DNA from 2 places in the Plantactinospora sp. ZYX-F-223 genome. Region 2 is predicted to be linked to the other one. Evidence: riboswitches for the same ligand, from Rfam matches in the RefSeq annotation. Region 2 holds a riboswitch; the other holds the start of a gene.
The links. A riboswitch is a leader RNA that binds a small molecule or an ion and turns the genes downstream of it on or off. The one in region 2 is predicted to bind ZMP and ZTP.
Positions count from the first base shown of each region.

Region 1: linked by a shared signal. The riboswitch ahead of AAH979_RS25740 (glycine hydroxymethyltransferase) and the one ahead of AAH979_RS06805 (bifunctional 5,10-methylenetetrahydrofolate dehydrogenase/5,10-methenyltetrahydrofolate cyclohydrolase) in region 2 are both predicted to bind ZMP and ZTP.

Region 1 covers NZ_JBDJAV010000027.1:25,213-32,862, reverse strand. Annotated here, with positions in the region: gene AAH979_RS25745 (SigE family RNA polymerase sigma factor) at 1-175, opposite strand, end outside; gene AAH979_RS25740 (glycine hydroxymethyltransferase) at 294-1,754, opposite strand; ZMP/ZTP riboswitch at 1,774-1,864, opposite strand; gene AAH979_RS25735 (hypothetical protein) at 1,982-2,701, opposite strand; gene AAH979_RS25730 (SDR family oxidoreductase) at 2,944-3,672, shown strand; gene AAH979_RS25725 (helix-turn-helix transcriptional regulator) at 3,783-4,232, shown strand; gene AAH979_RS25720 (VOC family protein) at 4,238-4,648, shown strand; gene AAH979_RS25715 (excinuclease ABC subunit UvrA) at 4,829-7,204, shown strand.
Region 2 covers NZ_JBDJAV010000005.1:79,464-87,113, reverse strand. Annotated here, with positions in the region: gene AAH979_RS06820 (PspC domain-containing protein) at 1-91, shown strand, start outside; gene AAH979_RS06815 (hypothetical protein) at 142-1,038, opposite strand; gene AAH979_RS06810 (DUF4230 domain-containing protein) at 1,035-1,853, opposite strand; ZMP/ZTP riboswitch at 2,011-2,098, shown strand; partial or broken gene AAH979_RS06805 (bifunctional 5,10-methylenetetrahydrofolate dehydrogenase/5,10-methenyltetrahydrofolate cyclohydrolase) at 2,129-2,302, shown strand; gene tnpA (IS200/IS605 family transposase) at 2,383-2,799, opposite strand; gene AAH979_RS06795 (transposase) at 2,825-4,057, shown strand; partial or broken gene AAH979_RS06790 (bifunctional 5,10-methylenetetrahydrofolate dehydrogenase/5,10-methenyltetrahydrofolate cyclohydrolase) at 4,075-4,254, shown strand; gene AAH979_RS06785 (sigma-70 family RNA polymerase sigma factor) at 4,311-4,814, shown strand; gene AAH979_RS06780 (extracellular solute-binding protein) at 4,807-6,252, shown strand; gene AAH979_RS06775 (endo-1,4-beta-xylanase) at 6,466-7,626, shown strand; gene AAH979_RS06770 (hypothetical protein) at 7,623-7,650, opposite strand, start outside.

The sequences.
Region 1 (7,650 bases), on a different contig from region 2:
ACGCCTCCGGCACCGTCCGCACCCGCCGCCAACGCAGATAGACCTGCTCCAACACCTCCTGGAGCAGGTCCTCCGCCTCATGCCGATCACCCGTCAGCAGGTAGGCGACCCGTAACAGCGCCACCGACCGCGTCCGGACGAAGTCGTCGAACTCCGCACCACGCGACTCTCGCATCCACCCTCCCGGTCTCGTCGCCTCCACAGACGCCGCGGGAAGCCGCGAGGGTTACCGCCACCACCACCGAACTCGACCCGACCCCGCCACCACCACCCTCAGCCCGGACCAACCACCATCAGCCGAGATCGACCACCGGATACAGCGGATAACCTGCCAGCAGATCCGCGGCCTGCCCCGCCACCCGCTCGGCAACCGCCCGATCCAACACGTACCGGGCCTTCGACGGCGCGCCGTCCGGCCCGACCCCCGGCCGGGTCTGCGACAGCACCGTGTGCAGCAACCCGGCGACCTCGTCCATCTCGGCCACCCCGAGCCCCCGGGTCGTCAACGCCGGCGTACCGACCCGGATCCCGGAGGTGTACCAGGCGCCGTTCGGGTCCCGGGGCACCGAGTTCCGGTTCGTCACGATGCCGGCATCCAACAGCGCCGCCTCCGCCTGCCGCCCCGTCAACCCGTACCCCGACACGTCCACCAGCAGCAGATGATTGTCCGTACCACCGGTCACCAGCTCGGCTCCCCGCCGCAACAACCCCTCCGCCAGCGCCACCGCGTTCTCCACCACCCGGCCCGCGTAGGCCGCGAACTCCGGCCGCCGCGCCTCCGCCAACGCGACCGCCTTCCCGGCCATCACATGCGGCAGCGGGCCGCCGAGCACCATCGGGCAGCCCCGGTCCACCTGGTCGGCCAGCTCCGGCCCGCACAGCACCATGCCGCCGCGCGGCCCCCGCAACGACTTGTGCGTCGTCGTGGTCACCAGATGCGCGTACGGGACCGGATCGAAGTCACCGGTGAACACCTTCCCGGCCACCAGCCCGGCGAAGTGCGCCATGTCGACCAGCAGCGTCGCACCGACCTCGTCGGCGATCTCCCGCATCAGCCGGAAGTTCACCCGCCGCGGGTACGCCGAATAGCCGGCCATCAGGATCAACGGCCGGAACTCCCGGGCGACCCGGCGCAGCTCGTCGTAGTCCAGCAGCCCGGTCTCCGGATCGGTGCCGTAACTACGCTGGTCGAACATCTTGCCGGAGATGTTCGGCCGGAAACCGTGCGTCAGATGCCCGCCCGCATCCAACGACATGCCCAACATCCGCTGGTCACCCAGCTCCCGCCGCAACACCGCCCAGTCCTGGTCGGTCAACTCGTTCACGTGCCGGACCCCGGCCCGTCGCAACGCCGGTGACTCCACCCGGTCGGCCAGCACCGCCCAGAACGCCACCAGGTTCGCGTCGATCCCCGAATGCGGCTGCACGTACGCGTGCGCCGCTCCGAACAACTCCCGGGCATGCTCCGCCGCGACCGACTCCACGGTGTCGACGTTGCGGCAGCCGGCGTAGAACCGGCGGCCGATCGTGCCCTCCGCGTACTTGTCGCTGAGCCAGTTACCCATCGCCAGCAGCACCGCCGGGGACGCGTAGTTCTCCGAGGCGATCAACTTCAACGACTCGCGCTGGTCGGCCAGCTCCGCCCCGATCGCGTCGGCGATCCGGGGCTCGACCGCACGCACCACGTCCAACGCCGCACCGAACGCGACCGACTCCGTGGACCTCGTGCCGAGTGGGGACACCTGATTGGCCATGGAAACCTCCTGGGCAGGAAAAATTGGCCCAGGCGCACGGCACACGTCACTCGACGGGACCGCTTCCCGATGGTTGACCCCATCCCAGCACGCCAGTCACGGTCCGGGCCGAGCGTACCAACCCGCCCGGCCCGCAGCGACCAACCACGCCAACCCGCCGCCCCGATCCGACCGCCAGCCCCGGCCGGCGCCGCGAGCACGGCCAGCCGAGGCTGCACGCCGACGGCTCAGCCCGCGTCGCGCAGCTCCGCCAACCGCGCCTCGATCTCCGCCAGCTCGGCCCGCAACTTCTCCGCCTGCTGCTCGGCCTCCCGCCGCTCCACCGCCATGATCTGCTCCACCGCCTCGTGCACCCCGGGGACATCGATCAGCGCCACCATCTTCAACGCCTCGGCCGGCTTGATCACGTACGGCTTCGCCAGCGACTTCGTGCCCTGCGTCGCCGCCAGCGTCCACTCGCCCTCCGCGTACGTCAGGGTGACCGTCAACCCCGCCGGCCCCTTCGGCTTCACCGCCTTCGTCGCCCGACGGGCCGGCTTCGCCTCGCCCTCGCCGTCGGACGGACGGGCCGGGGGAGTGTCCACTGCGGTCACTGCTGCCTCCTCGCGGGAAGCCGAAACCGGCTCCCTGACAATCTTGAACTCTGGTTCGGCGGCCGGCTCGGGCTCCGGCTCCGGCTTGACCGCCGCCCGCCGGGTCGCACCCTTCGGCGCGACAGCCAGATCGGTGGGGGAGAAGGGCAACTCGTCCCGGCCGAACCGGACCACCACCCACTCCTCGGACACCTCCGGATCGGTCAACTCCACCACCTGACCGAGCTGACCGGCGATCTGCCCCGCCGCCTCGGTGAACATCACCTTCGGCTTGCGGCCACCCGCCAACGCGTCCCTGATCTGCTGCAACTCCTCGGTGGACAAGCCCTGTTCGGCGGTACGCGCGGCAGCCATCGGATCCCTCTTCCGTACACCTGTTTGATTCATGACTTACTACCAGTCCGGCCCGACAACGTCGAGACGGACACACCGGTCCGAGATCAACAAAACCGCCGCCCGGTCCCGGCCACCTCCGCCGCGCCCACACCTGGCAGGATCGCCAGCTACCGGACCCGCGACAACCGCACCGCCACGCGCCGGCACACCCCGGCCCCGACCCGGCAGCCGGGGGAGGCGACAACCGAGGGGAGAGGCCCATGACGCCGCTGACGGTGGTGACCGGCGGCAGCCGAGGAATCGGCGCCGCGACCGTACGACACCTCGCCACCGCCGGACACGACGTCGTCTTCTGCTACCGCCGCGACACCGAAGCCGCCGACGCCGTACTCCGCGACATCGCCACCGCCGGACGCCAGGGCCTGGCCGTCCGCGCCGACACCACCGACCCCGACCAGGTGCTACGACTCTTCGACGAGGCCGGGAAGCTCGGCGAACCCACCGGCCTGGTCAACAACGCCGGAGTGACCAGCCCGATCGGCCCGTTCCAGGACCTGACCGTCACCGACCTGCGCCGCGTCGTCGACGTCAACCTCATCGGCTACGTCCTCTGCGCCCAGCAGGCCGCCCGCCGGTTCGGCTCCGGCGGGGCGATCGTCAACGTCTCCTCGGCGGCGGCCACCCTCGGCAGCCCCGGCGAATACGTGCACTACGCCGCCGTCAAAGCCGCCACCGACACCCTCACCGTCGGACTGGCCAAGGAACTCGCCCCCCGAGGCATCCGGGTCAACGCCGTCTCACCCGGCATCATCGACACCGAGATCCACACCATCTCCGGGGTACCCGACCGGGCCCGCCGGGCCGCCGGCCGGGTACCGCTCGGCCGCGCCGGCCGAGCCGACGAGGTCGCCGCCGCGATCGTCTGGCTGCTCGGCGACGCCGCCTCCTACACCACCGGCGCGGTACTCCGGGTCGCCGGCGGCATGTAGCCCCGTCCCGACTCCTCCAGGCGGCGCCGGAACGGCCGTATCGGCAAGACGTCCTGGTGGGACGCCAGCCGCGCTGGGCAATGTCGGCACCTTATGGCACGATTTCGCAGGTGAGCAGCACACCCGCCGAGGCACAGCACCTTCGCGACCTCGTACGGCTGCGTCGGGTCCGGGACCGGATCGACCGGGAGCACGCCCAGCCGCTGGACGTCGAGGCGCTCGCCCGCGGCGTGAACATGTCCGCCGGGCACCTCAGCCGCCAGTTCCGGCTCGCCTACGGCGAGTCGCCGTACGCCTATCTGATGACCCGGCGCATCGAGCGCGCCATGGCACTGCTGCGGCGCGGCGACCTCACCGTCACCGAAGTCTGTTTCGCGGTCGGCTGCCAGTCGCTGGGCACCTTCAGCACCCGGTTCACCGAACTGGTCGGTGTACCGCCGAGCACCTACCGGGCCCGGACGGCTCAAGCGACCGGGGAGATGCCACCGTGCATCGCGAAACAGGTGACCAGACCGATCAGGAATCGAGAAGCGCAGGTCGGGCAGCCGCATCTAGCGTGATGGCCATGGACATCAGCATTCACGCGGCCTTCCTCCCGCACACCGACCCGGACGCCGCGCTGGCCTTCTACCGCGACACCCTCGGCTTCGAGGTCCGCAACGACGTCGGATACCAGGGGATGCGCTGGATCACGGTCGGCCCCGTCAGACAGCCCGAGACGTCCATCGTCCTGCACCCGCCGGCCGCCGACCCCGGCATCACCGACGACGAGCGGCGCACCGTCCTCGAAATGATCGCCAAGGGCACCTACACCGCCATCACCCTCGCCACCGACGACCTCGACGGCGTCTTCGACCGGCTCCAGGCCAGCGGCGCCGACGTCGTCCAGGAGCCGACCGAGCAGCCGTACGGGATCCGCGACTGCGCCTTCCGCGACCCCGCCGGCAACCTGATCCGGATCAACCAACTCCGCTGACCCGGACAGCGTCGGTCGGGCCGGTACCCCGGCGATGCCACCGACCGGGGCGGACCCGCGTACCGTTGTCGCGACCACGGAGCAGAGAAACCAGACAAACGACTCCAACCGGTCGGAAAGCGTCAGGCGACGCCGCCGGAGACCGTGCGGCGGCCCGCCACGAAGGGAAGAAACGGAAGCATGGCCACCAGCACGGACACCCCACCGCCCGCGCCACACGTCGCCGACAGCCACGACCTGATCCGCGTGCACGGTGCCCGGGAGAACAACCTCAAGGACGTCAGCGTCGAGATCCCGAAGCGCCGGCTGACGGTCTTCACCGGCGTCTCCGGCTCCGGCAAGAGCTCACTGGTGTTCAGTACGATCGCCGCAGAGTCGCAGCGCATGATCAACGAGACGTACAGCGCCTTCGTGCAGGGCTTCATGCCCACACTGGCCCGGCCCGAGGTCGACGTACTCGACGGGCTGACCACCGCGATCATCGTCGACCAGGAGCGGATGGGCGGCGACCCCCGCTCCACCGTCGGCACCGCCACCGACGCCAACGCCATGCTGCGGATCCTCTTCAGCCGGCTGGGGGAGCCGCACATCGGCTCGCCCAGCGCCTTCTCCTTCAACGTCGCCTCGGTCCGCGCGAGCGGTGCGATCACGGTCGCCGGCAAGACCACGAAACAGACCTACACCCGCACCGGCGGCATGTGTCCACGCTGCGAAGGCCGGGGCAGGGTCTCCGACATCGACCTCACCCAGCTATACGACGACTCCAAGTCGATCGCCGAGGGCGCCTTCACCATCCCCGGCTGGAAGTCGGACAGCTGGTGGACCGTACGCACCTACGCCGAGTCGGGCTTCCTCGACCCGCACAAACCAATCCGCGAGTTCACCAAGCGGGAAATGCAGGACTTCCTCTACCGGGAGCCGACCAAGGTGAAGGTCGAAGGCGCCAACCTCACCTACGAGGGTCTGATCCCCAAAATCCAGAAGTCGTTCCTCTCCAAGGACCGGGAGGGGATGCAGCCGCACATCCGCGCGTTCGTGGACCGCGCCGTCACCTTCACCATCTGCCCCGAGTGCAGCGGCACCCGGCTCAGCGAGGCCGCCCGGTCGTCACGGATCAAGGGGGTCAACATCGCCGAGGCGTGCGCGATGCAGATCAGCGACCTGGCCCAATGGGTCCGCGACCTCGACGAACCGTCGGTGGCGCCGCTGCTCGCCTCGCTACGGCAGACCCTCGACTCGTTCGTGGAGATCGGGCTCGGCTACCTCTCGCTCGACCGCCCGTCCGGCACCCTGTCCGGCGGCGAGGCGCAGCGCACCAAGATGATCCGCCACCTCGGCTCCTCGCTCACCGACGTCACCTACGTCTTCGACGAGCCCACCATCGGCCTGCACCCGCACGACATCCAGCGGATGAACAACCTGCTGCTACGGCTCCGCGACAAGGGCAACACCGTACTCGTGGTGGAACACAAGCCGGAGACCATCGCCATCGCCGACCACGTCGTCGATCTCGGCCCCGGCGCCGGTACGGCGGGCGGCACCGTCTGCTTCGAGGGCACGGTCGAGGGGCTACGGGCCAGCGGCACCATCACCGGCCGCCATCTCGACGACCGCGCCGCCCTCAAGGAGACGGTGCGCAAGCCCACCGGCCGGCTTCCGATCCGCGGCGCCACCGCCAACAACCTGCGCGACATCGACGTCGACATCCCGCTCGGAGTGCTGGTCGTCGTCACCGGCGTCGCCGGCTCCGGCAAGAGCACCCTCGTACACGGGTCGATCCCGGCCGGCGCGGGCGTGGTGTCGATCGACCAGGGCGCGATCCGCGGCTCGCGACGGAGCAACCCGGCGACGTACACCGGACTGCTCGACCCGATCCGCAAGGCGTTCGCGAAGGCCAACGGGGTGAAGCCGGCGCTGTTCAGCGCCAACTCCGAAGGCGCCTGCCCCAACTGCAACGGTGCCGGCGTCATCTACACCGACCTGGCCATGATGGCCGGCGTCGCCACCACCTGCGAGGAGTGCGAAGGAAAGCGGTTCGAGGCATCGGTACTCGAATACCACCTCGGCGGCCGCGACATCAGCGAGGTACTCGCGATGTCGGTGACCGAGGCCGAGGAGTTCTTCGGCACCGGCGAGGCACGTACCCCGGCCGCGCACGCCATCCTGCACCGGCTCGCCGACGTCGGACTCGGCTACCTCAGCCTCGGCCAGCCGCTCACCACGCTCTCCGGCGGGGAGCGGCAGCGGCTCAAGCTGGCCACCCACATGGCCGACAAGGGTGGCGTCTACGTCCTCGACGAGCCGACCGCCGGCCTCCACCTCGCCGACGTCGAGCAACTGCTCGGCCTGCTCGACCGGCTCGTCGACGCCGGCAAGTCGGTCATCGTCGTCGAGCACCACCAGGCGGTCATGGCACACGCCGACTGGATCATCGACCTCGGTCCCGGAGCCGGCCACGACGGCGGCCGGATCGTCTTCGAGGGCACACCCGCCGATCTCGTCGCCGCTCGCTCCACCCTCACCGGCCAGCACCTCGCGGACTACGTCGGCCGCTGACCGAGAGCCCTCTGCGGACACCGCGAGCGGAGCGGGGACACGCTCACGAGCGGCGCAATCTCTGGAATGGGGCCGGCGTCGACGACTACGGCGACGCCGGCCCGGAGGACTCCCGCACCGGCCGTCGACGCGTGACGCGCGATCCGCAGGGCCACTTCTCCCGGCTCGGCGCCAGGTCGATAATCTGCATTATGTCAACTAGCGATCTCCCGGACCCCTCCACGGGGGCGGCAGGGCCGGGAAATCGGTGGCACGCGAGGCCGCCCGGCGACGACTCGTCATCCCGGTACGCGACCCGATCACGAACCCGGCCAGCCGAGCTCGATCTGACCCCGAGGTTGACCGGGTTGCGGCTGGTCGGGCGCTGGCGCGAGTGCCGACGTACTCCCGTCGCCAGCGAGAGCCGCGGCCACGTCTCGGCGCCGTCTGGGCGGAGACCGCAGCAG
Region 2 (7,650 bases):
GCTGCTGCTGCCCGGCACGCAGGTGGTGATCTACCTGGCGCTCTGGATCATCATGCCGAACGAGGACCGCCACTACGTCGCGGCGCACTGACCCGACCGCACCGGCCCGGCTCAGCCGCGCCGGTGCTGCCGGCCGGGCGGTCAGCCCCGCCGACGCTGCCGGCCGGGCAGGTCGGCCGGACCGCTGCCCAGGCCCAGCCGCTGTTCCGTGATGCGTCGCCGGATGCCACCAGCGGTCGCCTCGACCTCTTCGGCGAGTAGGGCGGACCGGTATCGGCTCCGCCGACGCAGCACGGCCAGCAGCCCGGCCTGGATGCCGAGGACCACCACCGCGAACCCGGTGACGACCGCGGCGATCCGCCCCGGCCGGTCGTACCGGGAGGCGAGGGCGACCCCGACGGCCCCGACGGTGAGCGCACTCCACGCGCCGAGTCCCACGGCGATTACCAGATGGTCGCGCAGCCACCGCCGCAGCCCGCGGTCGCGTCGGGCGTGCAGCGCCGGCACCGTCTCGTCGGAGAGTTTCGTCACCAGCGCGCCGAGCCGGTCCCGTTCCTCGGCCGGCATCCCGGCGAGCCGTTCCGCCTCGGCGCGTACCCGCCGAAGCACGTAGCGGACCTTTACCCGGTCCTCGACCGGTATCGACTCCGGCGGCCACGCCTGCGCGAAATCGGCCTGGCGTACCGCCCGGACACCGGCCCAGATGACCATGGCCAGCGGCAGCGGCAGCGCCATCAGCAGGCCCAGGTATGCCAGCGGGGAGTCACCGTCCCCGGTGACGATGTTGATGCCGTACCCGCTGGTGGCCGCGACGATCACGGCGGCGGCCGGCCCCCGGACGTGGGTGAGGTAGACGTCCTGCCGGGCCCCCTCGACCAGCCGGTCGAGGGGGCCGACCCAGTTCCGCAGCAGGTGTACGACCAGGTTGGCGACGAGGACGACCGCCATGACCAGGATGGACCAGATCGCGGCCCCGAACAGCAGTGGTGGCTCGTCGGCCGACGGTGCCGCCAGCACGCTCAGGGCCGCGCCGGTCACGGCTGGACGTAGGTGATGGTCACCTGCTCGTAGCCGAGTGACCGGAGCATCTGGTCCAGCATCTTCCGGGTGTTCTCCTGGGCACGCTCGCCGAGCCCGCTGCTCTTGGCCGCGTCGGCGATCTTCTGCTCGGCCTTGAGATAGACCTCGCGCTGCCGGTTCGGGTCGCTGCCGAAGACCTCGCCGAGCTGGCTGAGGATGCCGCGCTTCTCGGCGAAGACGTAGCTCCGCTCCAGGTCGAGGTTGACCTGACCGAGCTGCGGCGCCGGCAGCTTGATCTCCACCGACTTCCGGTCGGCGGAGACCACCACCGCGTCGTCGCGGAGCGCTCCGAAGTCGACGTACGCGTCGACGGTGCCGGCCCCGACGAAGAGGGTGCGCTCACCGAGCAGGAAGTCCGGAACGTACTTCCGGTTGCGTTCCAGGTCGACGACGACCTCGAAGTTGCCCTCGGCCGCGACGTACCGGCTGAGGTCCTGGATCGACTTCAGCAGCGGCGGTTGGCTGCGGTCGGTCTCCTCCTTGGCGAACGGGTTGCGCCAGTCCGGCAGGATCCCGCTGACCTGCACGCCGAGCACCAGCACGGCGACCACGCCGATGATGCCGACCAGGACGAACAGGCCACGGCCCCACCGGCTGCCGCCGGTCGGCTCCAGTTCGGACCGGTCCGGCCGGGCCTCGTCTGCGTCGAGCGGCCGGGTGCCGTCCGCCGTGCCGTCGGACCAGGGGTCGGCCGGGTCGGGCGGGGTGGCCTGCCCCTTCGCATAGCCGGGGAACTCACGCGTGGGCTGGTTGACATCGCCTTCTCGGGACATCCGCCCTCACCGTCCTTTTCGAGGAGCACCTGAGGAAAACGGTACGGCCCCGGTACGACAGCCGCGAGTCGAGCCGGACCGACCCGGACCGGCCTCGCGTTTGCCCAGCTCAGGACGGCAACACCGGCAGCGGCGGGACAGCCGGAGGTAGGCTCGCCGTGGCGGTCGTGACTGGCGTCGGGTGGAGCACCACCGGGAAGCGACCGCCGGGCTCGACTCCGTCGCCGTACGCCTGGGTGCCGGGGCTTTCCACGTCGAGAGGAAGCCCCGTGACCGTGTCCGAGACCCGTGCCCCCGAGGTCCACACTGCCCGGCTGCTGCCCGGTGGTCCCGTCGCCGAGGCGGTCTTCGCCGAGGTCACCGCCCGGGTCGCCGCGCTGCGCCGGGCCGGTGTCGTGCCGAGCCTGGCGACGATCCTGGTCGGCGACGACTCCGCCAGCGCCGGCTACCGGAATGCGGGCCAGTGCTCCGGCCTTCAGGCCGGGGGTGAAGGCCCGCGCTGGGAGGGCCGCCAGGCCCGAGCAGTGCCTTAACCGGGACGGTTCTGCTGCTCGATGTACTGCTTCACGACGCTGCGCGGTGCGCCGCCGACGGAGCCTGCGAAGTACGAACCGGACCAGAGTTTGTTGGCCCGGTAGTAGTGGCGTACCAGGTCAGGGAACTCCTGCCGTAGCCGCCGCGAGGACACGCCCTTGAGTGAGTTGACCAGGCGGGCCACGGCTACCTTTGGGGGGAAGTTGACCAGCAGGTGTACGTGGTTGTTATCGCCGTTGAACTCGACCAGCTCGGTCTCGAAGTCGGCGCACACGTCTCGCATGATCGCCTCCATCCGGGTCAGGTGCCGGTCGGCGAACACCTTATGCCGGAACTTCGTCACGAAAACCAAGTGGACATGCATCGCGAAAACGCAGTGCCTGCCGGTTCGGATGCCTTGAAGCTCAGCCATAAACCAACATGGTACGGTGCTTCCCGTGCAGCTCCGTTACCAGTTCCGCGTGTACCCGACTCCCGGCCAGCGGATCGACCTGGCTCGGGCTTTCGGGTGCGCGCGGGTGGTGTTCAACGACGGTCTCAAGCTGCGCCGGCAGGCCCGCGAGGCGGGCTTGCCGTACGTGTCGGACGCCGAGCTGTCCAAGCAGGTCATCACGCAAGCCAAGGCGACCCCGGAGCGGACGTGGCTGGGCGAGGTGTCGGCCGTGGTGTTGCAGCAGGCCCTGGCCGATCTGAACACCGCGTACCGGAACTTCTTCGCCTCGGTCACCGGCAAGCGCAAGGGCCGCAAGGTCGCCCCGCCCCGCTTCCGGTCCCGCAAGGACAACCGGCAGGCGATCCGCTTCACCAAGAACTCTCGGTTCAAGGTCCTCGACAACGGCCACCTACGACTGCCGAAGATCGGCGACGTGGTGGTGCGCTGGTCACGGTCGTTGCCATCGGACCCGTCGAGCGTGGCGATCATCACCGACGCCGCCGGGCGGTACTTCGCCTCGTTCGTCGTTTCGACCACCGACGAGCCGTTGCCCGAACTGGACTCGGAAGTCGGCATCGATTTGGGCTTGACGCACTTCGCGGTCCTGTCCGACGGCACGAAGGTGGCCGCGCCCAGGTTTCTGCGCCGTGCGGCCCGCAAGCTTAAGCGGTTGCAACAAGCCCTCTCCCGCAAGCGGCGCGGGAGTCAGAACCGCAAGAAGGCCGCCGTGTTGGTCGCCAGGGCGCACGCCCGCGTGGCCGACACCCGGCGGGACTGGCAGCACAAGCTGTCCACGACGATCATCCGCGAGAACCAAGCGGTGTACGTCGAGGACCTTGCCGTTGCCGGACTCGGCCGGACCCGGCTGGCGAAATCCGTGCACGATGCGGGCTGGGCCAGCTTCACCGCCATGCTGGAGTACAAGGCCGCGAAGTACGGCAGGACATTCGGCCGGGTGGACCGATTCTTCCCATCCACCCGCATGTGCTCGCAGTGTGGCCGCATCAACGACAAGATGGCCTTGAACGTCCGGTGGTGGGACTGCCCCTGCGGGACCACCCACGACCGGGACGTCAACGCCGCCATCAACGTGCTCGCCGCCGGACAGGCGGAGAGCCTAAACGACCGTGGAGCGCACGTAAGACCGGGACTCGTCCCGGCGGCGCGCAGGGAAGCGGTAACCCACCCGGACGCCGCGTGTTCCACACGCAGCGTGGAGGGAATCTCCGTCCTTTAGGGCGGAGAGGATGTCAACAGGGACGGCGGCTGCTGCCCGACCTCGACGAGTCGTGCGCGTCGGTCGCCGGGGCGATCACGCCCCGGGTCGGCGGGGTCGGCCCGACCACCGTGGCGATGCTGTTCCGCAACGCCGTCGAACTGGCCGAGCGGCAGTCCACCACTTCGACGGGTGACCCGGAACACCCCGACCGATAGGTTCGCGGTGCAGCAAATCGACGGCGGCCGGCGTTTAGGAGCCCGGAGGAGGACCCTTGGCCCACGGTGCGTTCAGCGACGCCGAGGAGTTCGCTCGGGCGCGGCTGGACGCTTTGCGGCGGTTCGCGTACCTGATCAGCGGCAGCGCGGCCGAGGCGGACGACCTGGCCCAGATCGCGGTGGTCGAGGTGTGGCAGCGGTGGCCGAAGGCCGGCCAGAACCCCGAGGCGTACGCCCGGCAGGTGATCGTGACCCGCAACGTGAGCCGGTGGCGGCGGTGGCGCCGGGAGGTACTGACCGACGACGTCGAGCACCGGCCCGACGACCCGGCCGCCACCGCGGTGGGCAACGGCGCGCTGTGGCAGGCGTTGCAGCAGCTCGACAAGGCGGAACGGACGGTCGTGGTGTTGCACGTGCTGTACCGGTACACGTTCAGCGAGATCGCCGGCATCTGCGACGAGCCTCCGGGCACGGTTTCCAGCCGGTACGCGAGAGCCAAGCGCGCGCTGCGGGCGCACCTGGCCCCCGCCCAGTCGACGATTCGGAGCGGACGTGGTTGACGAGGAAGGTCCGGTGGACGACCGGCTCGCCCAGGAGCTGGCCGCCACCCTGGCCCAGGCACAGGACGCCCTGCCGGCGGCCGCTCCCGGGGCGATCGTCGCGATCCGCCAGCGCTACCGGCGGAAACGGCGGCAGCGGACCGGGCTGGCCAGCCTGGCGGTGGCGGTCCTGGTCCTGGCGGTGACCCTGACCGGCGCCCAACTGACCCCGGGAGTGCCGTCGGTGCCACCGGCCGGCGAGGGGGCGCGGGGGACGATCCGGGTCTGGGCGATCACCCAGCCGGGCGCCGAGCCCGCGCTGCGGAAGCTGGTGAACCGGTACAACCGGAGCGCCGAGGTCGACGTGGATCTCAGTACCTTCGGCAACGAGGAGTACAAGGCGAAGCTGCGGGAGGTCGGCTCGCCGGAGGGTCCGGACGTCTTCGCCAGCTGGGGCGGCGCGAACCTGACCGGGCTGGCCCGGGACGGGCTGCTCGCCGACCTGACCCCGCTGCGGGACGAGCCCGGGGTCGCCGGCCGGTTCCTGCCCAGCGCACTGGCCGGCGGCGTGGTGGACGGCCGGCAGTACGGCATCCCGATGGGCGGTACCCACCCGGTGGTGCTCTTCTACCACCGGGGCGTCTTCGCCGACGCCGGAGTGCAACCGCCACGCAGCTACGCCCAGCTGCTCTCCCTGGTGGATACGTTCAAGGCCCGGAACATCACCCCGATCTCCCTGGGCGGCGCCCACGGGTGGACCGAGCTGATGTGGGTGATGTACCTGGCCGAGCGGATCGGTGGCCCCGGCACCACCGCCGACATCATCGCCGGCCACCCCGGCGCGTGGTCGAAGCCGGCCGTGGTGCAGGCGCTACGGGAGGCGCGGGCACTCGCCGCCAGCGGCGCCTTCGGCGCCGACTTCGACTCGACCAGCTACGACGACGGCGCCGCCTCCGGGCGGCTGGCCGGCGGCCACGCCGCGATGCAGCTGATGGGGACCTGGGAATACCCGACCCAGCTCGCCCGGAACCCGGACTTCGTGGCCGACGGCGACCTGGCCTTCGTGCCGTTTCCCACGGTCGCCGGTGGGGTCGGGGACCCGGCCGACCTGGTCGGGGTGCCCACCCACTACTTCTCGGTGCTGGCCGGCGGCCGGCATCGGGAGGCCGCCCTGGGGTTCGTCCGGGCGGTCGCGTCGGACGACTACCTGGACGACCTGGCCGCCGACGGCGAGGTGCCGCCGGTGACCGACGCGGCCGACCGGCTGCGCGGTACGGAGCACGCCGGGTTCGGTACCTCGGTGCACGAACTGGTCACCCGGGCCCCGTCGTACGGGCTGGCCTGGGACCAGGCGCTGGAGCCGGCGGCCGCCACGGCACTCCTCGACAACCTGCGCCGACTGTTCCGGGCGGAACTCACCCCGGAGCAGTTCGCGGCGGCGATGGCGGAGGCCGACTGAGCACAGCCGCCGATCCACATAGCATCTCCGATGACTCTCCGGGAATGTCGATCCGCCACCGCAAAGTGTCGGATCTCTGACAGTTGGTCCGGCAGCAAAGCCGGGTCCGGCTCGCGTTCCGGTAGGGATCGACGCGCATGCGTCCCCGCGCGCCGCCCCCGCCGGTTCCGGCCGGCGGCTGATGTCGAACCACACCCTGGAGGCCTTGTCTCGATGAGAAAACTTCGGATAGCCCTGGTCGGCGTACTCGCGGCCGGCGCGCTCTACCCGGTCGGGCCGTCGACCGCCACCGCGGCCCCGACCCACGCGCCGCTCGGCGTCGCGCAGGCCAAGGGCGGCTCCGCCGCACACGTACCCGGCGGGACGGCCACGGACCTTCCGCTGCGGGTACTGGCCAGGAAGCACGGCCTCGGCATCGGTACCGCGATCGACATGAACGCGCTGGAGACCGACGCACCGTACCGGGAGCGGGCGGCCCGGGAGTTCTCCGCGGTCACCGCCGAGAACGTGATGAAGTGGTCGGAGCTGGAGCCGACCCGGGGCCAGTACAACTGGGACCCGGCCGACAAGCTGATCGAGTTCGCCCGACGCAACGGCCAGCAGGTGCACGGCCACACGCTGCTCTGGCACAGCCAGCTCCCCGCCTGGCTGAGCGACGGGGTCGCCGACGGCTCGATCGACTCCGCCGAGCTGCGCGACATCGTGCGCAACCACATCAGCACGGTGGTGAAGCACTTCCGGGGCAAGGTCCGGGCCTGGGACGTGGTCAACGAGGCGTTCACCGACGGCGACGCCCCGGTGCTCCGGGACACCATCTTCCGCCAGCACCTCGGCCCGGACTACATCGCCGACGCGCTGCGCTGGGCGCACGCGGCCGACCCGCGGGCCAAGCTCTTCCTCAACGACTACGCGATCGACAACGTCAACCCGAAGAGCACCGCCTACTACGAGCTGGCCAAGCAGCTCCGCAAGCAGCGGGTGCCGCTGCACGGGATGGGTTTCCAGGGCCACCTGGACCTCCAGTACCCGCTGCCGATCGACGCCCCGCAGAACCTGGCGCGGTTCGACAAGCTCGGCCTGGAGACCGCGTTCACCGAGGTCGACGTGCGGTTCTTCCTGCCGGTCGACACCTACAAGGAGGCCGGGCAGGTGGGTAGCTTCAACACCCTCCTGACCGCCTGCCTGCTCACCCCGCGCTGTGTGATGTTCACCGTGTGGGGCTTCACCGACAAGTACTCCTGGGTCCCCGGCTTCTTCGACGGCCAGGGCTCGGCCACCCCGCTGGACGAGAACCTCCAGCCGAAGGCCGCCTACCGGGGCCTCCAGCAGGTACTCGCCGTCGCCTCCGACCCGAACAGCAGGCGCGGCTTCTAGGAGGTCGGTCGGGAGCGGGTCCGG